Regions from separate parts of the Buttiauxella noackiae genome, predicted to be linked through region 1. Evidence: predicted binding sites of a transcription regulator. Region 1 holds the regulator's gene; each other region holds the start of a gene.
What was found. Region 1 encodes PhoB, which activates phosphate uptake and scavenging genes when phosphate is short. Its sites were predicted from a motif close to CTGTCATAAAACTGNCNNAT; they were not measured.
Positions count from the first base shown of each region.

Region 2: a site for PhoB is predicted at 1,483-1,502, ahead of acuI (acrylyl-CoA reductase (NADPH)). Genes of this name have one in related genera too.
Region 3: a site for PhoB is predicted at 2,499-2,518, ahead of kdgR (DNA-binding transcriptional regulator KdgR). Genes of this name have one in related genera too.
Region 4: a site for PhoB is predicted at 1,770-1,789, ahead of phnC (phosphonate ABC transporter ATP-binding protein). Genes of this name have one in related genera too.

Region 1 is NZ_JPRU01000002.1:451,120-455,334, reverse strand. Features, by position in the region: gene phoR (phosphate regulon sensor histidine kinase PhoR) at 1-1,258, opposite strand, end outside; gene phoB (phosphate response regulator transcription factor PhoB) at 1,281-1,970, opposite strand; gene sbcD (exonuclease subunit SbcD) at 2,159-3,376, shown strand; gene sbcC (exonuclease subunit SbcC) at 3,373-4,215, shown strand, end outside.
Region 2 is NZ_JPRU01000002.1:732,972-737,186, forward strand. Features, by position in the region: gene IX31_RS11870 (ABC transporter ATP-binding protein) at 1-445, opposite strand, end outside; gene IX31_RS11875 (ABC transporter substrate-binding protein) at 455-1,441, opposite strand; gene acuI (acrylyl-CoA reductase (NADPH)) at 1,701-2,675, shown strand; gene cobT (nicotinate-nucleotide--dimethylbenzimidazole phosphoribosyltransferase) at 2,794-3,846, opposite strand; gene cobS (adenosylcobinamide-GDP ribazoletransferase) at 3,952-4,215, opposite strand, start outside.
Region 3 is NZ_JPRU01000001.1:176,804-181,018, reverse strand. Features, by position in the region: gene IX31_RS00780 (MBL fold metallo-hydrolase) at 1-625, opposite strand, end outside; gene IX31_RS00775 (YebO family protein) at 662-949, opposite strand; gene mgrB (PhoP/PhoQ regulatory lipoprotein MgrB) at 1,024-1,167, opposite strand; gene IX31_RS00770 (YobH family protein) at 1,326-1,568, shown strand; gene kdgR (DNA-binding transcriptional regulator KdgR) at 1,615-2,406, opposite strand; gene IX31_RS00760 (MFS transporter) at 2,586-3,962, shown strand; gene htpX (protease HtpX) at 4,008-4,215, opposite strand, start outside.
Region 4 is NZ_JPRU01000001.1:22,431-26,645, reverse strand. Features, by position in the region: gene phnD (phosphonate ABC transporter substrate-binding protein) at 1-911, opposite strand, end outside; gene phnC (phosphonate ABC transporter ATP-binding protein) at 946-1,728, opposite strand; gene IX31_RS00055 (phospholipase effector Tle1 domain-containing protein) at 1,921-3,135, shown strand; gene yjdN (VOC family metalloprotein YjdN) at 3,253-3,690, opposite strand; gene IX31_RS00045 (zinc ribbon domain-containing protein YjdM) at 3,801-4,136, opposite strand.

The DNA of each region.
Region 1 (4,215 bases):
CAAAGGAAAATGTTGTTCCTTTACCCAACTGGCTTTCAATGTGCAGGCGTGCGTCGTGGTGGCTCAAAGCATGTTTCACTATCGCAAGCCCCAGCCCGCTACCACCGGTTTGCCGTGAACGCGCTTTATCTACGCGGTAAAAACGCTCAGTCAGGCGCGGAATATGTTCAGCTGAAATGCCAGGCCCCGTATCTTCAACACTAAAACACGCACCACCTGCAATCCGTTTCCAGCTCACCGTAATATATGTGCCCTCTGGCGTATGGTTTACCGCGTTGTAAACGAGGTTCGAAATCGCACTGCGCAATTGTTCTTCATTACCAAACACTTTCAAGGTTGAGTCGATATCAAACTCTAACGTCTGTCTTTGTTGGCTGAGAGTCTGCGCTTCGCGCTCCACCACACGCAACATCAGTGGGACATCAATCTTTTCATTGAGCACCATCGCCGGGGCTGCTTCAATTTTTGACAGTGTCAGAAGTTGCTTAACCAGGCCTTCCATTCGTGAAGTTTGTTCACGCATGGTACCTAGCGCTTTGTCCCGCAATGGCCCTTCAAGCGCCTGATCCTGCATCATTTCCAGGTAACCTTGCAGCACTGTCAATGGTGTCCGCAGTTCATGGCTGACGTTGGCAAAAAAGTTACGGCGCGCCCCTTCAAGCTGGTGCATCTGAGTCACATCACGCGCCACCAACAGCCACTGTTCGTCGCTGTATGGCATTACGCGAAATTCCAGATGACGGCCATTATTGAGCACAAGTGTCAGTGGGCGGGAAAAATCTTTTTGTGACAAATAGCGGGTAAATTCCGGGTATCGCAGCAAATTAAGGATGTTCTGCCCGTTATCGTCCGGCCAGCGCAACCCTAATAACTGTTGAGCAAGACCATTACACCAAAAAATCGTCCCTTCTTCGGTGGTCAGCACAACCGCATCAGGCAATGATTCCGCACCGCTACGAAAGCGCTTAATCAGGTTACCTAACTCTTTGCGGCGTTTTTTATTACGCAACTGCATCTGGTGAAGGCCGTAGAGCAATGGATCCCAACTCCCCCGCCCCGGAGGAGGCGTCATGCTGCGATCAACCCATAACCACCACGATAGACGCAACAAATTCCAGAAATGCCAAACCAGCAGCCCAGTGACCGCCAGTAATAAAAACCAGGGTAAATGACCAAAAATAAGGCCTAAAATGACGGCCGGTATACAACAGAGCACCAGCTCCAGTACCAGCCTTTTCCATGACAACCGTTCCAGCACGCGTCACTCTCCTGATAAGGAATTAAAAGCGGGTTGAGAACCGATAACCCGTACCGCGTACTGTTTGTACCATTCTGTCATGTCCACTGTGTTCGAGTGCTTTGCGTAACCGCCTAATATGTACGTCCACCGTTCGGTCTTCGACATAAACATTGGTGCCCCACACATGGTTAAGCAATTGCTCACGGCTATACACACGCTCCGGGTGCGTCATAAAGAAGTGTAATAACTTAAACTCGGTTGGCCCCATATCCAGTGGGTTTTCGCCAGTCATTACCCGGTGCGATGATGGGTCCAGACTCAGCCCTTGCATCTCAATTACCTCTTCCACCGCCATTGGCGAGATACGCCGCATCACAGCTTTAATTCGCGCCACCAGCTCCTTCGGGGAAAACGGCTTAGTAATATAATCATCGGCCCCAACTTCCAGGCCGCGCACGCGATCTTCTTCTTCCCCACGCGCCGTCAGCATCATCACCGGTATTTCACGGGTTAATGCTTCACGTTTCAGGTGCTTGATAAACTGAATCCCCGAACCACCCGGCAACATCCAATCCAGCAATATCAGGTCAGGAAAGGGTTCAATAAGCAGATTCACTGCACTGTCATAATCTTCCGCTTCTACAGGTTGAAAACCGTTTTGCTCGAGCACAAAGCTCACCATTTCACGGATTGGAGCTTCATCTTCTACGACTAAAATACGCTTCGCCATGATTCGCCCTGCTCAAGGAATAATTATTGTTGTTTCAATGCGGCGCCATTATGCGTCAGATTTATGACAGATTTATGAAAAACATGACCGCCAGATGACCCATCACTTTGAATTATGACACTCAGTTATGCCGTTATTCCGTATCCGCTTTATAATCGCGGCTACGCTTTTGAACCACGGGACAAGTAATGCGCATTATTCACACATCAGACTGGCATCTGGGTCAAAATTTTTATACCAAAAGCCGCGGTCCTGAGCACCAGGCGTTTCTTGAATGGTTGCTGAAAGCCGCAGTCGAGCATGATGTGGATGCCATAATTGTCGCGGGCGATATTTTTGATACCGGCTCGCCACCGAGCTATGCGCGTGAACTATATAACCGCTTTGTGGTGCAACTCCAGGCAACGGGCTGCTCACTCGTGGTGCTGGCCGGAAACCATGACTCCGTCGCGACGCTTAACGAATCCCGCGAACTGATGGCGTGCCTGAATACATATGTTATTGCCAGTGCTCGCCATGATACCAGCCAGCAAGCTATTGTTCTAAAATCCAAAAGTGGTCAACCCGGTGCGATTCTCTGCCCTATTCCATTTTTGCGCCCACGCGATATTCAAAGCAGCCAGGCGGGTTTATCCGGCCATGAAAAACAGCGTTCATTAATGGAAGCCATCAGCGAGCATTATCAACAGTGTTATAGCGCGGCCTGCGATTTACGCGCTGATGCAAAGCTGCCGATTATTGCCACCGGACATTTAACGACGGTCGGCGTGACCAAAAGCGATGCGGTGCGCGACATTTATATCGGCACGCTCGATGCCTTCCCGGCGCAGCACTTCCCGCAGGCGGATTACATCGCGCTGGGCCATATTCACCGTGCGCAATTAATTGGCGGCACTGAACATATCCGTTATAGCGGCTCGCCAATTCCATTAAGTTTTGATGAAACCGGCAAAAGCAAAAGCGTTTATCTGGTGGAATTTGCCGAAGGCAAACTGCATGAAGTCAACGCGCTGAATGTACCCGTCAGCCAGCCGCTGGCGGTGATCAAAGGCTCTCTTAGCGAAATAGAACAACAGCTGACGCAGTGGCGCGATGCCCCCACAGAGCCCAAAGTGTGGCTGGATATTGAAATCGCCACCGATGAATATCTGCATGATATGCAGCGCCATATTCAGCAACTCACTGAAACATTGCCCGTTGAAGTGGTGTTGCTGCGCCGCAGCCGAGAACAGCGTGAACGCGTTATCGCCCAGCAGCACAAAGAAACCCTGAGTGAACTGACGGTGGAAGAAGTTTTTGAGCGCCGCCTGATTCAGGAAGAGACCACGGAAGAACGCGCGCAACGTTTGCGCACTCTGTTTGCCCAGACAGTGGCAAGCCTGCATGACGCGGAGGAACAGGCATGAAAATTCTCAGCCTGCGGTTAAAAAACCTCAACTCCCTGAAAGGGGAATGGAAAATTGATTTCACCAGCGAGCCTTTTGCCAGCAACGGCTTGTTTGCGATTACCGGGCCAACCGGTGCCGGGAAAACCACGCTGCTCGATGCGATCTGCCTCGCGCTTTATCACAAAACTCCGCGCCTCAATACCGTCTCCCAGTCGCAAAATGACCTGATGACGCGGGATACCGCCGAATGCCTGGCGGAAGTGGAGTTTGAAGTCAAAGGCGTGGCGTATCGCGCATTCTGGAGCCAGAATCGTGCGCGCAATGCGGTAAACGGCAATCTGCAAGCTCCGCGCGTGGAGCTGGCCGAAGTCGCCAGCGGCAAAATAGTTGCCGATAAGGTCAAAGATAAGCTCGATCTTACCGCCAAGCTAACCGGGCTGGATTACGACCGTTTTACCCGCTCGATGATGCTTTCCCAGGGCCAGTTCGCCGCGTTTTTAAACGCCGATGCTAATGACCGCGCCTCACTGCTGGAAGAACTCACCGGCACCGAAATCTACGGCACCGTTTCTGCGGCGGTGTTCGAAAATCATAAGAATGTGCGCAGCCAGCTTGAAAACCTGCAAGCCCAGGCCGCAGGTGTCGCGCTGTTAAGCGAAGAGCAGCGCCAGCAGCTTTCCGGGAGTTTGCAGGCACTCACTACAGAAGAAAAAACACGGCTGGCAGAACAGCTCAAACTCCAGCAGCACCAACAATGGCTAAGCCAACTTGCACAGTTTACGCAAAACCATGCGCAATCCGAGCTGGCGCGCAATACGGCCGCACGAGCCATTGAAGAAGCGGCACCTTTATTAGAA
Region 2 (4,215 bases), 280 kb from region 1:
CAATAGAAACACGCTGCTGCATGCCGCCTGACAATTCCGCCGGTCGCTTATTGGCAAACTGCGTCAGCCCTGTCATTTCCAGCAATTCATACCCACGCGCGGTATCTTTAGCATCCACGCGGCCATACTTGTGTTTCATCGGAAAAGTGATGTTATCGAGCACAGTGAGCCACGGCAGCAACGTCGGTTTCTGGAACACAAACCCCATTTCATCACGCGGTTCGGTCACCGGCTTGCCATATACAGAAATCATGCCGCTGCTCGGTTTGAGCAACCCGGCAATCAAACGTAAAATGGTCGATTTTCCGCAGCCTGACGGACCAATAAATGAGACGAATTCGTGGCGGCGTAGCGTCAGATTCACCTCATCAAGTGCCGTAACCCTGGTACCATCAGCAGATATAAACGTCTGATTGACATGACTAAGCTCTATAACAGGCTGCATAACATTCCCTTATTGTGCGAGAAAACTACGGTCGACCAGAGTTTCCGGGGTTACTTTATCGCTCGGATATTTCATTGATTTCGCCACCCATTCCCACGTGTGTTTCAGGAGCGTTGAGTCAAATTGCCCCAGGCCATCGCGCTGGCTAATTTCATTGTTAATCAGCGGTTTTGTGACATCGAAATCGGCTTTCAGCATTGCAACATCAGCTTCAGGCACCATCGCTTTTTGGTCAGCGGCGGCTTTATCCGGATGCGCGAGGCTAAATTCGATAGACTTTTTGGAAGCCCGGACGAAACGCGCTACAACATCCGGCTTTTCTTTGATGAGCTTATCGGAAGCAAAGAACGACAAGCCGTAGCCATCGAGGCCGTAATCGCTCCAGGCCAGTTCAAGCGGTTTTTTACTCACCTGAGCCAGCGTCGCTTCAATGTTCGGGCGGTTCGTTGACCACACCACAACACCATCAACACGTCCCTGCGCAAGCATTGGCACCAACGTGCCCGGGTCCGCTTTGATCTGTTTTACGCTATCGGGGTCAACACCATTGTTTTGCAACATGATCGGCAATAAAGCGTTAGACGCAGAGAACGTTGGAATGCCAAGCGTTTTGCCTTTCAGGCTTTTCATATCGGTTACACCGCTGCCCTGCCACGAGTAGATCGCATCCGGTTGTTTTGAGTAGATGCTCATGATGGCTTTCACCGGAATACCGCCTTCGGCCTGCGCCATCATTAAAGAAGCAATCCCGCCAGTTCCCACATCAGCCGCACCTGAAGCAATTTTCGTCAGCGTGTCGCTGCTGCCACGGCCCGGTAATATGGCGACATCCAGCCCTTCGGCTGCGTAAAAACCTTCCTGGACACCAACAAAAACGAATGCTTTATCACCGCCATTTGGCATCCAGTCGAGTTGCAGTTTTAGCTTATCCAGCGCACTCGCATGCGCACTTGCCAGTACCAGGGCTACAGCGGTTGTAAGTCGAATGACGCGCATGCTTATCTCCTCAGAAGGTGCTGAAACTGCCCCGCGGGCATATGTGAAACTTTTGTCACAACGGTTAGAAACTTTTGTTTCAAACATACGAGTGACAGGGCCAAAAGTTAAAATATGAAAATCTTATAACCTGCTAAAAAGCAGCCATTTACACAGGAATATTGTTGGTATTCTTTATTCTCAGGTGCTTCGGGTATACCGTGTTGGGCATCAGAAACAATTAGGCTGGAATACCCGGCCCAACGAATGAGGAATCACCATGAAAGCAGTCGTACTTGAGCAAGTTGAAGGCAAGACTCTGGCAGAGGTAAAACAAATCTCTGAGCCGGCAATCGATCTGGGAAATGTGCTGGTTGATGTTGAGTGGTCAAGCCTGAACTATAAAGATGCGCTGGCGATCACCGGCACAGGCAAAATCATCCGTAACTTCCCGATGGTTCCGGGGATTGATTTCGCAGGCCGCGTGGCGAGTAGTGATGATGCTAATTTCAGCGTAGGTCAGGAAGTGGTGTTGACCGGCTGGGGTGTGGGCGAAAATCATTGGGGCGGCCTTGCTGAACAAGCGCGTGTGAAATCCGAATGGCTGGTTCCCCTGCCTGCTGGCCTTAGCGCACGTAAAGCGATGATCGTTGGTACCGCTGGATTTACTGCCATGCTGTGCGTGATGGCGCTGGAAGATGCAGGTATTACGCCAGAAAGCGGTGAAGTGGTTGTAACCGGTGCCAGCGGCGGCGTAGGCAGTACTGCAATCGCTCTGCTGCATGCTTTGGGCTACCAGGTTGCCGCTGTTTCTGGCCGGGAATCCACACACGACTATCTGCGCCAGTTAGGTGCCAGCCGCATTCTGCCACGCAGTGAATTCGCTGAAACTCGTCCGCTGGAAAAACAAGTGTGGGCTGGCGCGGTAGATACCGTAGGTGGCAATGTGCTCGCCAAACTGCTCGCACAGATGAACTACTCAGGTTGTGTCGCGGCCTGTGGCCTCGCGGGAGGGTTCTCACTGCCAACAACGGTGATGCCATTCATTCTGCGTAACGTGCGCCTGCAAGGTGTAGATTCGGTGAGTGCCCCGCAAGTTCGTCGCATCGCTGCATGGAAACGCCTTGCTGAGTTATTGCCAGAGAGCTTCTATGAAACTGCGACAACAGAAATTAGCCTGGAGCAGGCGCCACAAGTTGCCGAAAGCTTTATGAGCAATGAGATTCAGGGCCGCACGTTGGTGAAAGTGAAATAAACCATCTGTGAGTGTCGGGTGGCGCTGCGCTTACCCGACCTACAACTGATTGATTTTTTTAGCCGTTGTAGGGTGGATAAGCGATTAGCGCCATCCACCGATTTACGACTCTGAATCCTTAGCCCGGCAACACAATATTGCTGTCCGCAAGCGATCCCATATTGTTGTGCATTGCGCATGCCGCATCCACCAGATGCATTGCCAGTGCCGCACCACTGCCTTCACCTAAACGCATACCCATTTGCAAATACGGCTCCAACCCTAATTTATTCATCGCGATAACCGCACCTTTTTCCGCAGATAAATGCGACGGGATTAGGTAATCACGCACACCGGGTGCAATCTGGCAGGCCGCGAGTGCTGAGGCATACGACAAGAAACCGTCGAGAACGACCGGCAGGCCAGCAGCCGCTGCACCTAACATCACCCCTGTCATCCCTACCAGGTCGAAACCACCCACTTTGGCCAGCACATCAATACCATCAGCTGCATCAGGTTGATTGGTTTCAATCGCTTTACGTACTACGGAAATTTTGTGATGCATCTGGTCGACTGGGAAGTTAGCGCCCATACCAACAACGTCATCCGGTGAGCTATCGGTGAACACGCTGACCATCGCTGCCGCAGGCGTGGTATTGGCCATACCCAGTTCACCCACACCAAACAGCGTTACACCTTCAGCGGCTTTCTGAATGGTGAGTTGCATGGTTGCCAGCAGCAGATTTTCAGCTTGCTCACGACTCATCGCCGGGCCTTGCGCAATATTGCCACTGCCGCGTGCCACCTTCATATCCAGTACACCTGGCAGAACATCGCTGTCGATACCAACATCGACCACATGAATATCCGCACCGACAGTCGCGCCCAGGACACACACGCCAGTGTTGTGGCGCGTCATGTTCATCGCCTGAATAGCAGTGACAATTTGCGGTGAAATAGCCACACCTTCGGCATATACACCGTGGTCGGCACACATCACGAAGATTGATTTGCGTTTAGTGTTCAGGCCATTTTTCATACCTGGCATTCCTGCCAGCTGCACCGCTAATGCTTCAAGACGCCCGAGGCTGCCGAACGGTTTAAGCAGGCCGTCGATATGTTGTTGTGCGCGTGACATTGCTTCGCTATCAAGCGGAGAAATCATTGCCAAAAGGGAGTTCAGTGTTTGCATTTTTTTCTCTTTAGAATCGGGATAAATAATGGTGGATGACGCTGCGTTTATCCACCCGACCTCAGCTCATTTCGTAGGTCGGATAAGCGCAGCGTCATCCGACAATCAACGCAGCAGTGCCAACAAAAACACCAGCTCGCCTAATTCGATAGCCGCGCCTAACGTGTCACCTGTTTGCCCGCCGAGCGTGCGCTTTAACATCAGGCCAAGGCCATACATCGCCAGTATTGTGATTACCAGCGCCAGCAGCCCGGATGTGGGCAGCAGAACCGTACACAGCACCGCGCCGCCAATCAGCGTCAGCAGCGCTTGTGTGCCCGTCACTTTGCCAATAAACAAATTGCCCAGACCTTGTTCACGCGCATACTT
Region 3 (4,215 bases), on a different contig from region 1:
ACAAACTCCGGTTACGATCCCAGAATGAGCGCATGCTCCAGTGTTGCGCCGGTACCGAAGTAAAGATCATTTCCTGCCAGCTAAAGCTCTGCCACCAATCAAGCTCTGTGACCTGGTGAATGCCCCGACGGGTAAACCACGATTTTAAGCCCAATGGGACAAAGAAATGAGTGTTGGGGAAATGACGGGAAATCTGTCGAATCGTGGAGTAATCCAGATGATCGTAATGATTATGTGAAATCAAAACTGCATCAAGCTGATGCAAATCATTGATATGAATTGGGGTTGGAGTCTTACGTTTGGGTCCAGCAAATGATAAAGGTGAAGCCCGTCGGGACAATACAGGGTCTGTCAGTAAATATTTGCCATTAATACGCAATAATACTGTTGCATGTCCTAGCCACCATAACCGGTCATCCTGTCCTTTAAGCTCGACCTTCTGACACCACCGCTCCGTAAAAGCGGCATAACCATCGCTCGGAGGATGAGGTAATCCCTGTGCTTTTCGCTCTTTTCGCCAGCGTTCAACATCACCCGGTTTTCGTAGGCTTGACTCCAGATTACGAAAACCGTCAATTTGGTGATGAGATTTTAGAGGATCAAACCAGGGATTTTTCCACCGCATGGTTACTCCGCAGCAACACAAACAGGTTAATCAGGATTAGCGCTCAGCAACCAGACGAATAAAATCGTCTTCGACTTCATCATCTTCCTTCGCAACTTCTGGTTCTTCCTTAACGACTTCAGGCTCGTTCGCTTCACACAAACGTCGTAACAGAGCAGTCTGGCGCTTTTGCTGATCCAGCAACTCTTCAAGAAGCTCGATCTGTTCATTGGTGCGGCTACTCGCGCGGTTAACAAAGAACCACATTACGAGTCCAATAACTAGTACCACCAGGGAAACTGTCAGGGACACGATATTCAACGCGCCAACACTTAATTCGTTCATATTACCACCTCAGCAAAACGCGCTATTCTACACCTGCCGGGCCTTAAGGTAAGCACTATGTGGATAAAAACACACTACCAAGGAATAAATTTATTAATGGTACAAATGCCGCTGAAAAATTGTACATCCTGATCACACATGACATTGACCATTTGGGTCCACAGCAGCAAACAGACGAAAAAAACCGCAATCAGTATAAGCCATCTGTACTTTCTCACTACAACTCTCCACCTCTTTCCTATTTATTGTAAAGTCTTACATAGACAGCCTAAACCACACATAACTCTCACTCATATTATTTAAGAATCATCACATTGCTACTACAGTGCAATCCGCTACGCTTAGAAGTCTAATTACTTAATAATAAGAGGTACCTATGCGTATTGTGATCCGCACTATTATTGTAATAGCGCTTTTGTGGATCGGTTTGCTCCTCTCGGGATATGGAGTTTTGATTGGAAGTCATGAAAATGCTGCAGGTATGGGGCTTCAATGCAAATACCTGACCGCTCGAAATGTCACCACAGCACAATTTGTTCATACCAGTAGTGGAATTATCGGACTTAGCGATTGCCCAGTATTGCGTAAAAGTGATGAAGTTATCGATACGGGTAACTAGGAATGTATAAAGAAAACGCCGCTTAATAGCGGCGTTTTCTATTTCATCAGAATGGATACTCGTGATAACCCATTTGTTCAGAAATAGTTCGGGCTGCGTCATGAAGCATCGCTACATATTCATGGAGCCTGTCTTCAGAAAAACGAAGTGTCGGGAATGAAATACTCAAACCAGCAATAACGACACCAAATCGGTCAAAAACAGGTACGCCGATGCAGCGTAAACCTTCTTCCTGTTCTTGGTTATCTTCACCGTAGCCCTGCTCACGCACGGTATCCAGAACGTCCAACAATTCGTCAGTGCTCATGATAGTACGCTCAGTGCTGCGGTTATATTCCACATCAGCAAGGATTTCACGCACTTCATTGCGATCGCGCCACGCCAGAAGCACCTTACCAATCGCGGTGCTGTACAACGGGTTACGACGACCGATGCGCGAGTACATGCGCAGGTTGTACATAGAGTCAATCTTATGGATATAGACAATACTGTCTTCATCCAACGCACCCAAGTGGATGGTTTCTTTCGTCAGACGCGATAACTCTCGCATTTGAATGTCTGCGCTACGAATTAAATCAACGTTCTGCAATGCACGCGCACCAAGCTCAAACAGCTTTAGGGTAAGCGAGTATTTTTCAGATTCGCCTTCCTGAGCGACATAACCCAGGGATTTCATAGTCTGCAAAAAGCGATAGACGGTGCTTTTTGACATCATTACGCGTTGCGATAATTCAGTAATACCAATTTCGCGTTCTTCGCCAAGCGCCTGTAAAATGCCAAAAACTTTCAGGACAGAAGAGACAGAATCAGGTTGTTTATCCAGATCTGCGATAGCCATTAAATCACCTCGATCGCATTTGTTTTATAAAAATCAGAACTGGTTTTTAGTATAAGTTGACTACCATGTCATCGCAATGAATCTATTCTATTTCGTTACAAATCTGCGACATATCCCTTAAATTTAGTGCTATTATTATTGCTCTTCGTATAAATCACCCATGAATTTAAATTTCCCTTATGGATAAAACCCTTGCTGATGGTCTTCCATTACCGCAGCGCTATGGTGCTATTTTGGCCATTGCGTTGGGTATCACAATGGCAGTTCTGGATGGCGTGATCGCAAACGTAGCACTTCCAACTATTGCCCGAGAACTAAACGCCAGCCCGGCAGAATCAATCTGGATAGTGAATAGCTATCAAATCGCAATAATTGTTTCGTTACTGTCGATGTCATTCTTAGGCGACATTTTTGGCTATCGCCGGATATATCAATGCGGGCTGATTTTGTTCTGCATGACATCACTGTTTTGTGCGCTGTCGAATTCATTGCCCATGTTAACATTCGCTCGTGTGCTTCAGGGCTTTGGCGGTGCCGCATTAATGAGCGTCAATACTGCTCTGATTAGGCTTATCTATCCGCAAAAATATCTCGGTCGTGGAATGGGGATTAACTCGTTTATTGTCGCCGTATCCTCAGCTGCCGGGCCAACTATTGCCGCAGCTATTCTTTCTGTTGCATCGTGGAAATGGCTGTTTTTGATTAATGTGCCAATTGGCATTCTCGCGCTATTGTTAGCAATTCGTTTTCTGCCTCCCAATCAACAAAAATCACAGGGCCAACGCTTCGATATTCCCAGCGCGATTATGAATGCCTTGACGTTCGGCCTGTTGATCTCGGCAATTAGCGGTTTCGCCCAAGGGCAGTCAGGCTGGCTGATCATTTCAGAGCTCGTTGCATTAAGTGTGATTGGCTTCTTCTTTATTCGCCGTCAATTGAAACTCCCCTTCCCTCTGTTACCCGTAGATTTATTGCGTATTCCTGTGTTTTCATTATCTATGGGAACGTCCGTATGTTCCTTCGCCGCTCAAATGTTAGCGATGGTTTCGCTTCCCTTTTTCTTGCAATCAACATTGGGACGCAGCGAAGTAGAAACGGGTCTGCTTCTCACACCATGGCCAATTGCAACAATGATAATGGCACCTGTTGCTGGTCATTTGATTGGACGAGTACATGCAGGGCTGCTGGGTGGACTCGGGCTTGTTGTTATGGCATTCGGTTTATTTGCTTTGGCGTTGTTACCGCACAACCCTACCGATATCGATATCATCTGGCGCATGCTTTTGTGTGGCGCTGGTTTCGGTTTGTTCCAGTCACCGAATAACCACACCATTATTTCTTCAGCACCGCGTAACCGCAGCGGCGGTGCCAGTGGCATGTTAGGCACGGCTCGATTGTTAGGCCAGAGTTGCGGTGCAGCTCTGGTGGCTCTGATGTTCAACCTTTTCGCGACTCACGGAACGCATGCCTCGCTGTTACTGGCAGGGAGCTTTGCAACCATCGCAGCTATTGTCAGCAGTTTGCGCATGTCCCAACCTACGCCATCACAGGCATAAAAAAAGCGTGCCAGCGATGGCACGCTTTTTCATTGCGACTTACGACTACTTCAAATATTCGCCGTTACGCAGCGCTTCAATACGCTTATCCAGCGGCGGGTGAGTCATGAACAATTCACTCATAGACTTCGCCTTACCATTGATACAAAACGCCATCATGCTGCTGGCTTCTTGCGGTTCATAGCTGGTTTTCAGGCGCTGCAGTGCGGCAATCATTTTTTCACGACCGACCAACTTTGCAGATCCGGCATCA
Region 4 (4,215 bases), on a different contig from region 1:
TTGTCATCCATGCCTTTGTTGTCCTTCACTCCCTGCATTTGTTTAAACAGTGCCAGCTGGCGAATCGGCACCAGTTGCAGGTCGCTGGATGGACGGAACGGAGCCCAACCGAGACGAGTCAGGACCTCTTTCTCTTCCGGTGTTTTGCCGTAAGTCATAAAGAAGTCGTAGATCTTGTCTTTTGTGGTTTCAGACAGGTTTTTACGCCATGCGATTGGGTCACCTGGAATCAGTGGCGATTTCCAGATGACTTTCAGTTCTTTAAGTTTTTCAGGTGCGGACGTTTTCAGTTTTTCGAGGTTTTCGGTGTTGTTGGTTGCCACGTCGACTTGCTTGTTGGCAACGGCCAGGGCGTTGGTTTCATGGCTGGCATTCACAGAGCGTTTAAACTCACTCACCGATGCGTTGTTCTTGGCGAAAACGTAGTATCCCGGGACGAGGTAACCAGAAGTAGAGTTCGGGTCACCGTTGCCGAAAGTCAGCTCTTTGCGTTTTGCCAGCATGTCTTGCAGGTTGTTGATTGGGCTGTCTTTGTTAACGATAAGCACGCTCCAGTAACCCGGGCTGCCATCTACTGCTACCGTCTGAGCAAATACCTGACCGTTAGCGCGGTCAACTGCTTCCATGGCCGAAAGGTTGCCGTACCAGGCGATATCAACTTTGTTAAAGCGCATCCCCTGGATAATCCCTGCGTAGTCCGGAGCGAAGAAAGCATTCACTTTCATGCCCAGTTTCTTCTCCATATCCTTCAGGAACGGGTCCCACTGCGGTTTCAGGTTTTGTTGTGATTCAGTCGAGATGATGCCGAAGTTCAGGGACTTTTCTTGTTCATCCGCATGGGCGGTGCTGAACAGAGTGCTGACGCTTAGCAGGCTGGTAAAGGCGAGGGCGGCAACTTTTTTGTAGCTCATGGCTGACTGTTCCTTGAAAGAGATAACAAAGTTGTTAAGCAGCAACCGCATCAACGCGATTCATGCTGCGGTAAAGATTGCCCAGACGTTCGTTGTCGAACTCAGAGCTGCTTCCGTCGTAAAACACATGACCCTGACGCAGAGCGACGATGCGTTCGCAGTAGCGCAGGGCGTAGTCCACCTGATGCAGCGTCACCACTACGGTGATGCCATCCAGGCGGTTAATGTCGTGTAGCGTTTCCATAACAATGCGTGCTGATTCCGGGTCGAGTGAGGCAATGGGTTCATCGGCCAGAATCACTTTTGCTTGCTGCATCAGCGCACGGGCAATCGCCACGCGCTGTTGCTGCCCACCGGACAGGGTGGATACACGTTGATACGCAAATTGCGTCATGCCGACGCGGGTCAGCGCCTGCAACGCACGTTGCTTTTGTTCGCGGGTAAACCAGTTAAAACAGGTGCGCCAGAACGGCGTGGAACCCAGTGCGCCAATCAGTACGTTTTCCAGTACTGTCAGGCGGTTCACCAGGTTGAACTGCTGGAAAATGTAGCCGGTGTGAGCACGACTCTTACGAATATCACTTGCCAGACGGCCCGCTTTTTGGACGGTGCGGCCTAGCAATTCAACGTGACAATGAGCTGATTTATCAGAAGTAATCAGACCGCTCAGATGGCGTAAGAGGGTGGATTTGCCTGAACCTGACGGCCCCAGCAGAGCGACCATCTCACCTTCATTTACTTCCAAATCAACAGCATTTAATGCCTGATGCTGGTTGAAGGTTTTGCTCAATTTGTTGACGCGAATAATTGTTTGCATCATTCAGGCTCCTTAAAAAGTTGCCTCATGGTGCCGATAGAATGTGACGATTTTGTTAAAGATAAGTTTCGATATGATGAAGAGTGAGCGGGAGCCTGGAAGTCATCAGGCTAATCAACTATTTGTCGTATTGTTTCACGCTTCGTTTTTGTCTTTGCTTACAGATACCCGTCGGTCGTTGGGAAAGCAGCGATGAGCAAAAACATTATTTTTTGTGCCGATGGCACATGGACCGCTCCCGGTGTAGAAAATCAAGCGGATGACGAAGCCGCAGCGAGTAACGTTTATCAATTGTTTGTTGATTTAAAAGGCACGGTTGATAAGCAAAGTTTGTTGTTAGCCAATGAGCAAGAAAAGATCCTGACCAATAGCAGCGGCGGGATCGTACAAGTTGCCAAGTACATTTATGGTAAGGGCGATCCGCATAATGGTCTGGTGAAACGCCTCGGAGGTGCTTTTGGCGCCGAGTTGATCGTACCGATCATTCGCGGGTATACCTTTATTAGTCGACACTGGCAGGCGGGCGATCGTATCTATCTGGTGGGATTTAGCCAGGGTGCTTATACCGCGCGAGTGCTGGCGCAGATGATTATCGACCGTGGTTTATTAAATCGTGAAAAGCTGAATTTAAATGCTCGCAATAAAGATGAAGCGTGGCGTTTTGCTTCATCCGTATGGGCGCAATATCTTGCTCATGCTCCGGATATGAGCCCCAGCCTTTTGGGCGGTGTGGTGCGTGAGCTGCCGGGATTTTTTTGTGACAGCGTAGACCCAACCTGCATAACTCGACCGGCGTCCATCGAAGCGGTAGCGGTGTGGGAAACCGTTGGGCAGATGGGCATTCCCAAGTATTTCAATGATAAGCGGTATAACGTTTTTCGTTTTAACAATACTGAGCTGCACTCACGGGTTAAATACGGCCTTCAGGCCATTGCCATTGACGAGCAACGCCTCGATTTAGCACCGGTGCTGTGGGATAACCGCGATCGTATTTTGCAGGTGATGTTTCCCGGTATTCATCATGATGTCGGTGGGGGCTATATTGGCACGGACGAGGACCGCAGCTTGTCGAATGGTGCATACCTTTGGATGCACGATGCACTCGACGATTTGGGCGTTAATCTGGCACCCAGCGAAGTGGTGGCCGACCCCCTTGGGCCGCTGCATTGTGACTGGTATCCACCCACGCGCTATCTGCGCATTATGCCCCGGCAACTTCCGCCACCGATCACTTCATCTATGATGGTTCACCAGTCGGTGATTGAGCGTCTTAGTGGTGGTGCAACGTTACTTCAGCAGTCGGCAATCAATGGGGAATGGCTGAGTGGTTCATATAGCCCGCAGCCTTTGCAGGATTATCTGCGCGGGGAAGGTGCTATCCCCATTAACTGGGCGATTGCGCGGTAAAAAGATTGAGAATGGGTTGCGTAGGTGGATAAGCGCAAGCGTCATCCACCATTTTCGTCAGATTTGTCGGATGACGCTGCGCTTATCCGACCTACGTTTGGCATCAGGTCGAACTGGTTACATCGGTTTTTCGACATTCACCATCCATGGAATACCGTATTTATCGGTAAGCATACCGAAGCCTTTTGCCCAGAATGTTTCGCTCCATGGCATGGTGACCTCACCACCTGCGGAAAGGTTGTCGAACCAACGTTTTCCCTCACTGACATCTTTGCTGGATAAACTCAGCGAGTAGCCCGCGTGTTTTACTTTATCGGCGGCCATATTGCCGTCGCTCATCATCACTTCACCATCGCCAATGCGCACATTGGCATGCATGATTTTATCGTCCGGCCAGTTAAAACCGCTGCTGCATCCTTCAGCCGACTGATTCTCGTCTTTTGGCATTTCACCAAAAGTCATTTTAAACAACAGCTCAGCACCGATGGCTTGTTTGTAGAACTCAATCGCTTCTTCACAGGTGCCGTCAAAAAAGATGTAGGGGCTTACAGACATGGCTAATTCCTCATAATGCGGAGTGCACAAGAAGTTTAGTTGGGGGAAGTTGGGCAAGCCAGGCGGGGGAGGGTGGTTTTTCTCCTCTCCCGGGGGAGAGGAAAACTTACTTAGTTCTTCTTAACGAACTCAGATTTCAGCTTCATTTGGCCGAAACCATCAATCTTGCAATCGATGTTATGGTCGCCTTCAACCAGACGGATACCTTTTACTTTAGTACCAATCTTCAACATTGAAGAGCTGCCTTTGACCTTCAGATCTTTAATTACAGTGACGTTATCACCGTCAACTAACAGGTTGCCGTTGGCATCTTTAACTACCAGTTGATCGTTGTCTGCTGCAGGTTCGGCATCATTCCATTCATGCGCACATTCCGGGCAGATAAACATACCGTTGTCTTCGTAGGTGTACTCGGAATTGCATTTAGGGCAATGAGGGAGTGTCATCGTCATATCCTCAAAAATAAGCTTTAAAAATAGCGGTTTCCCGCCAAAAGTGGCGTGATTATACATTAAAACCCTACTT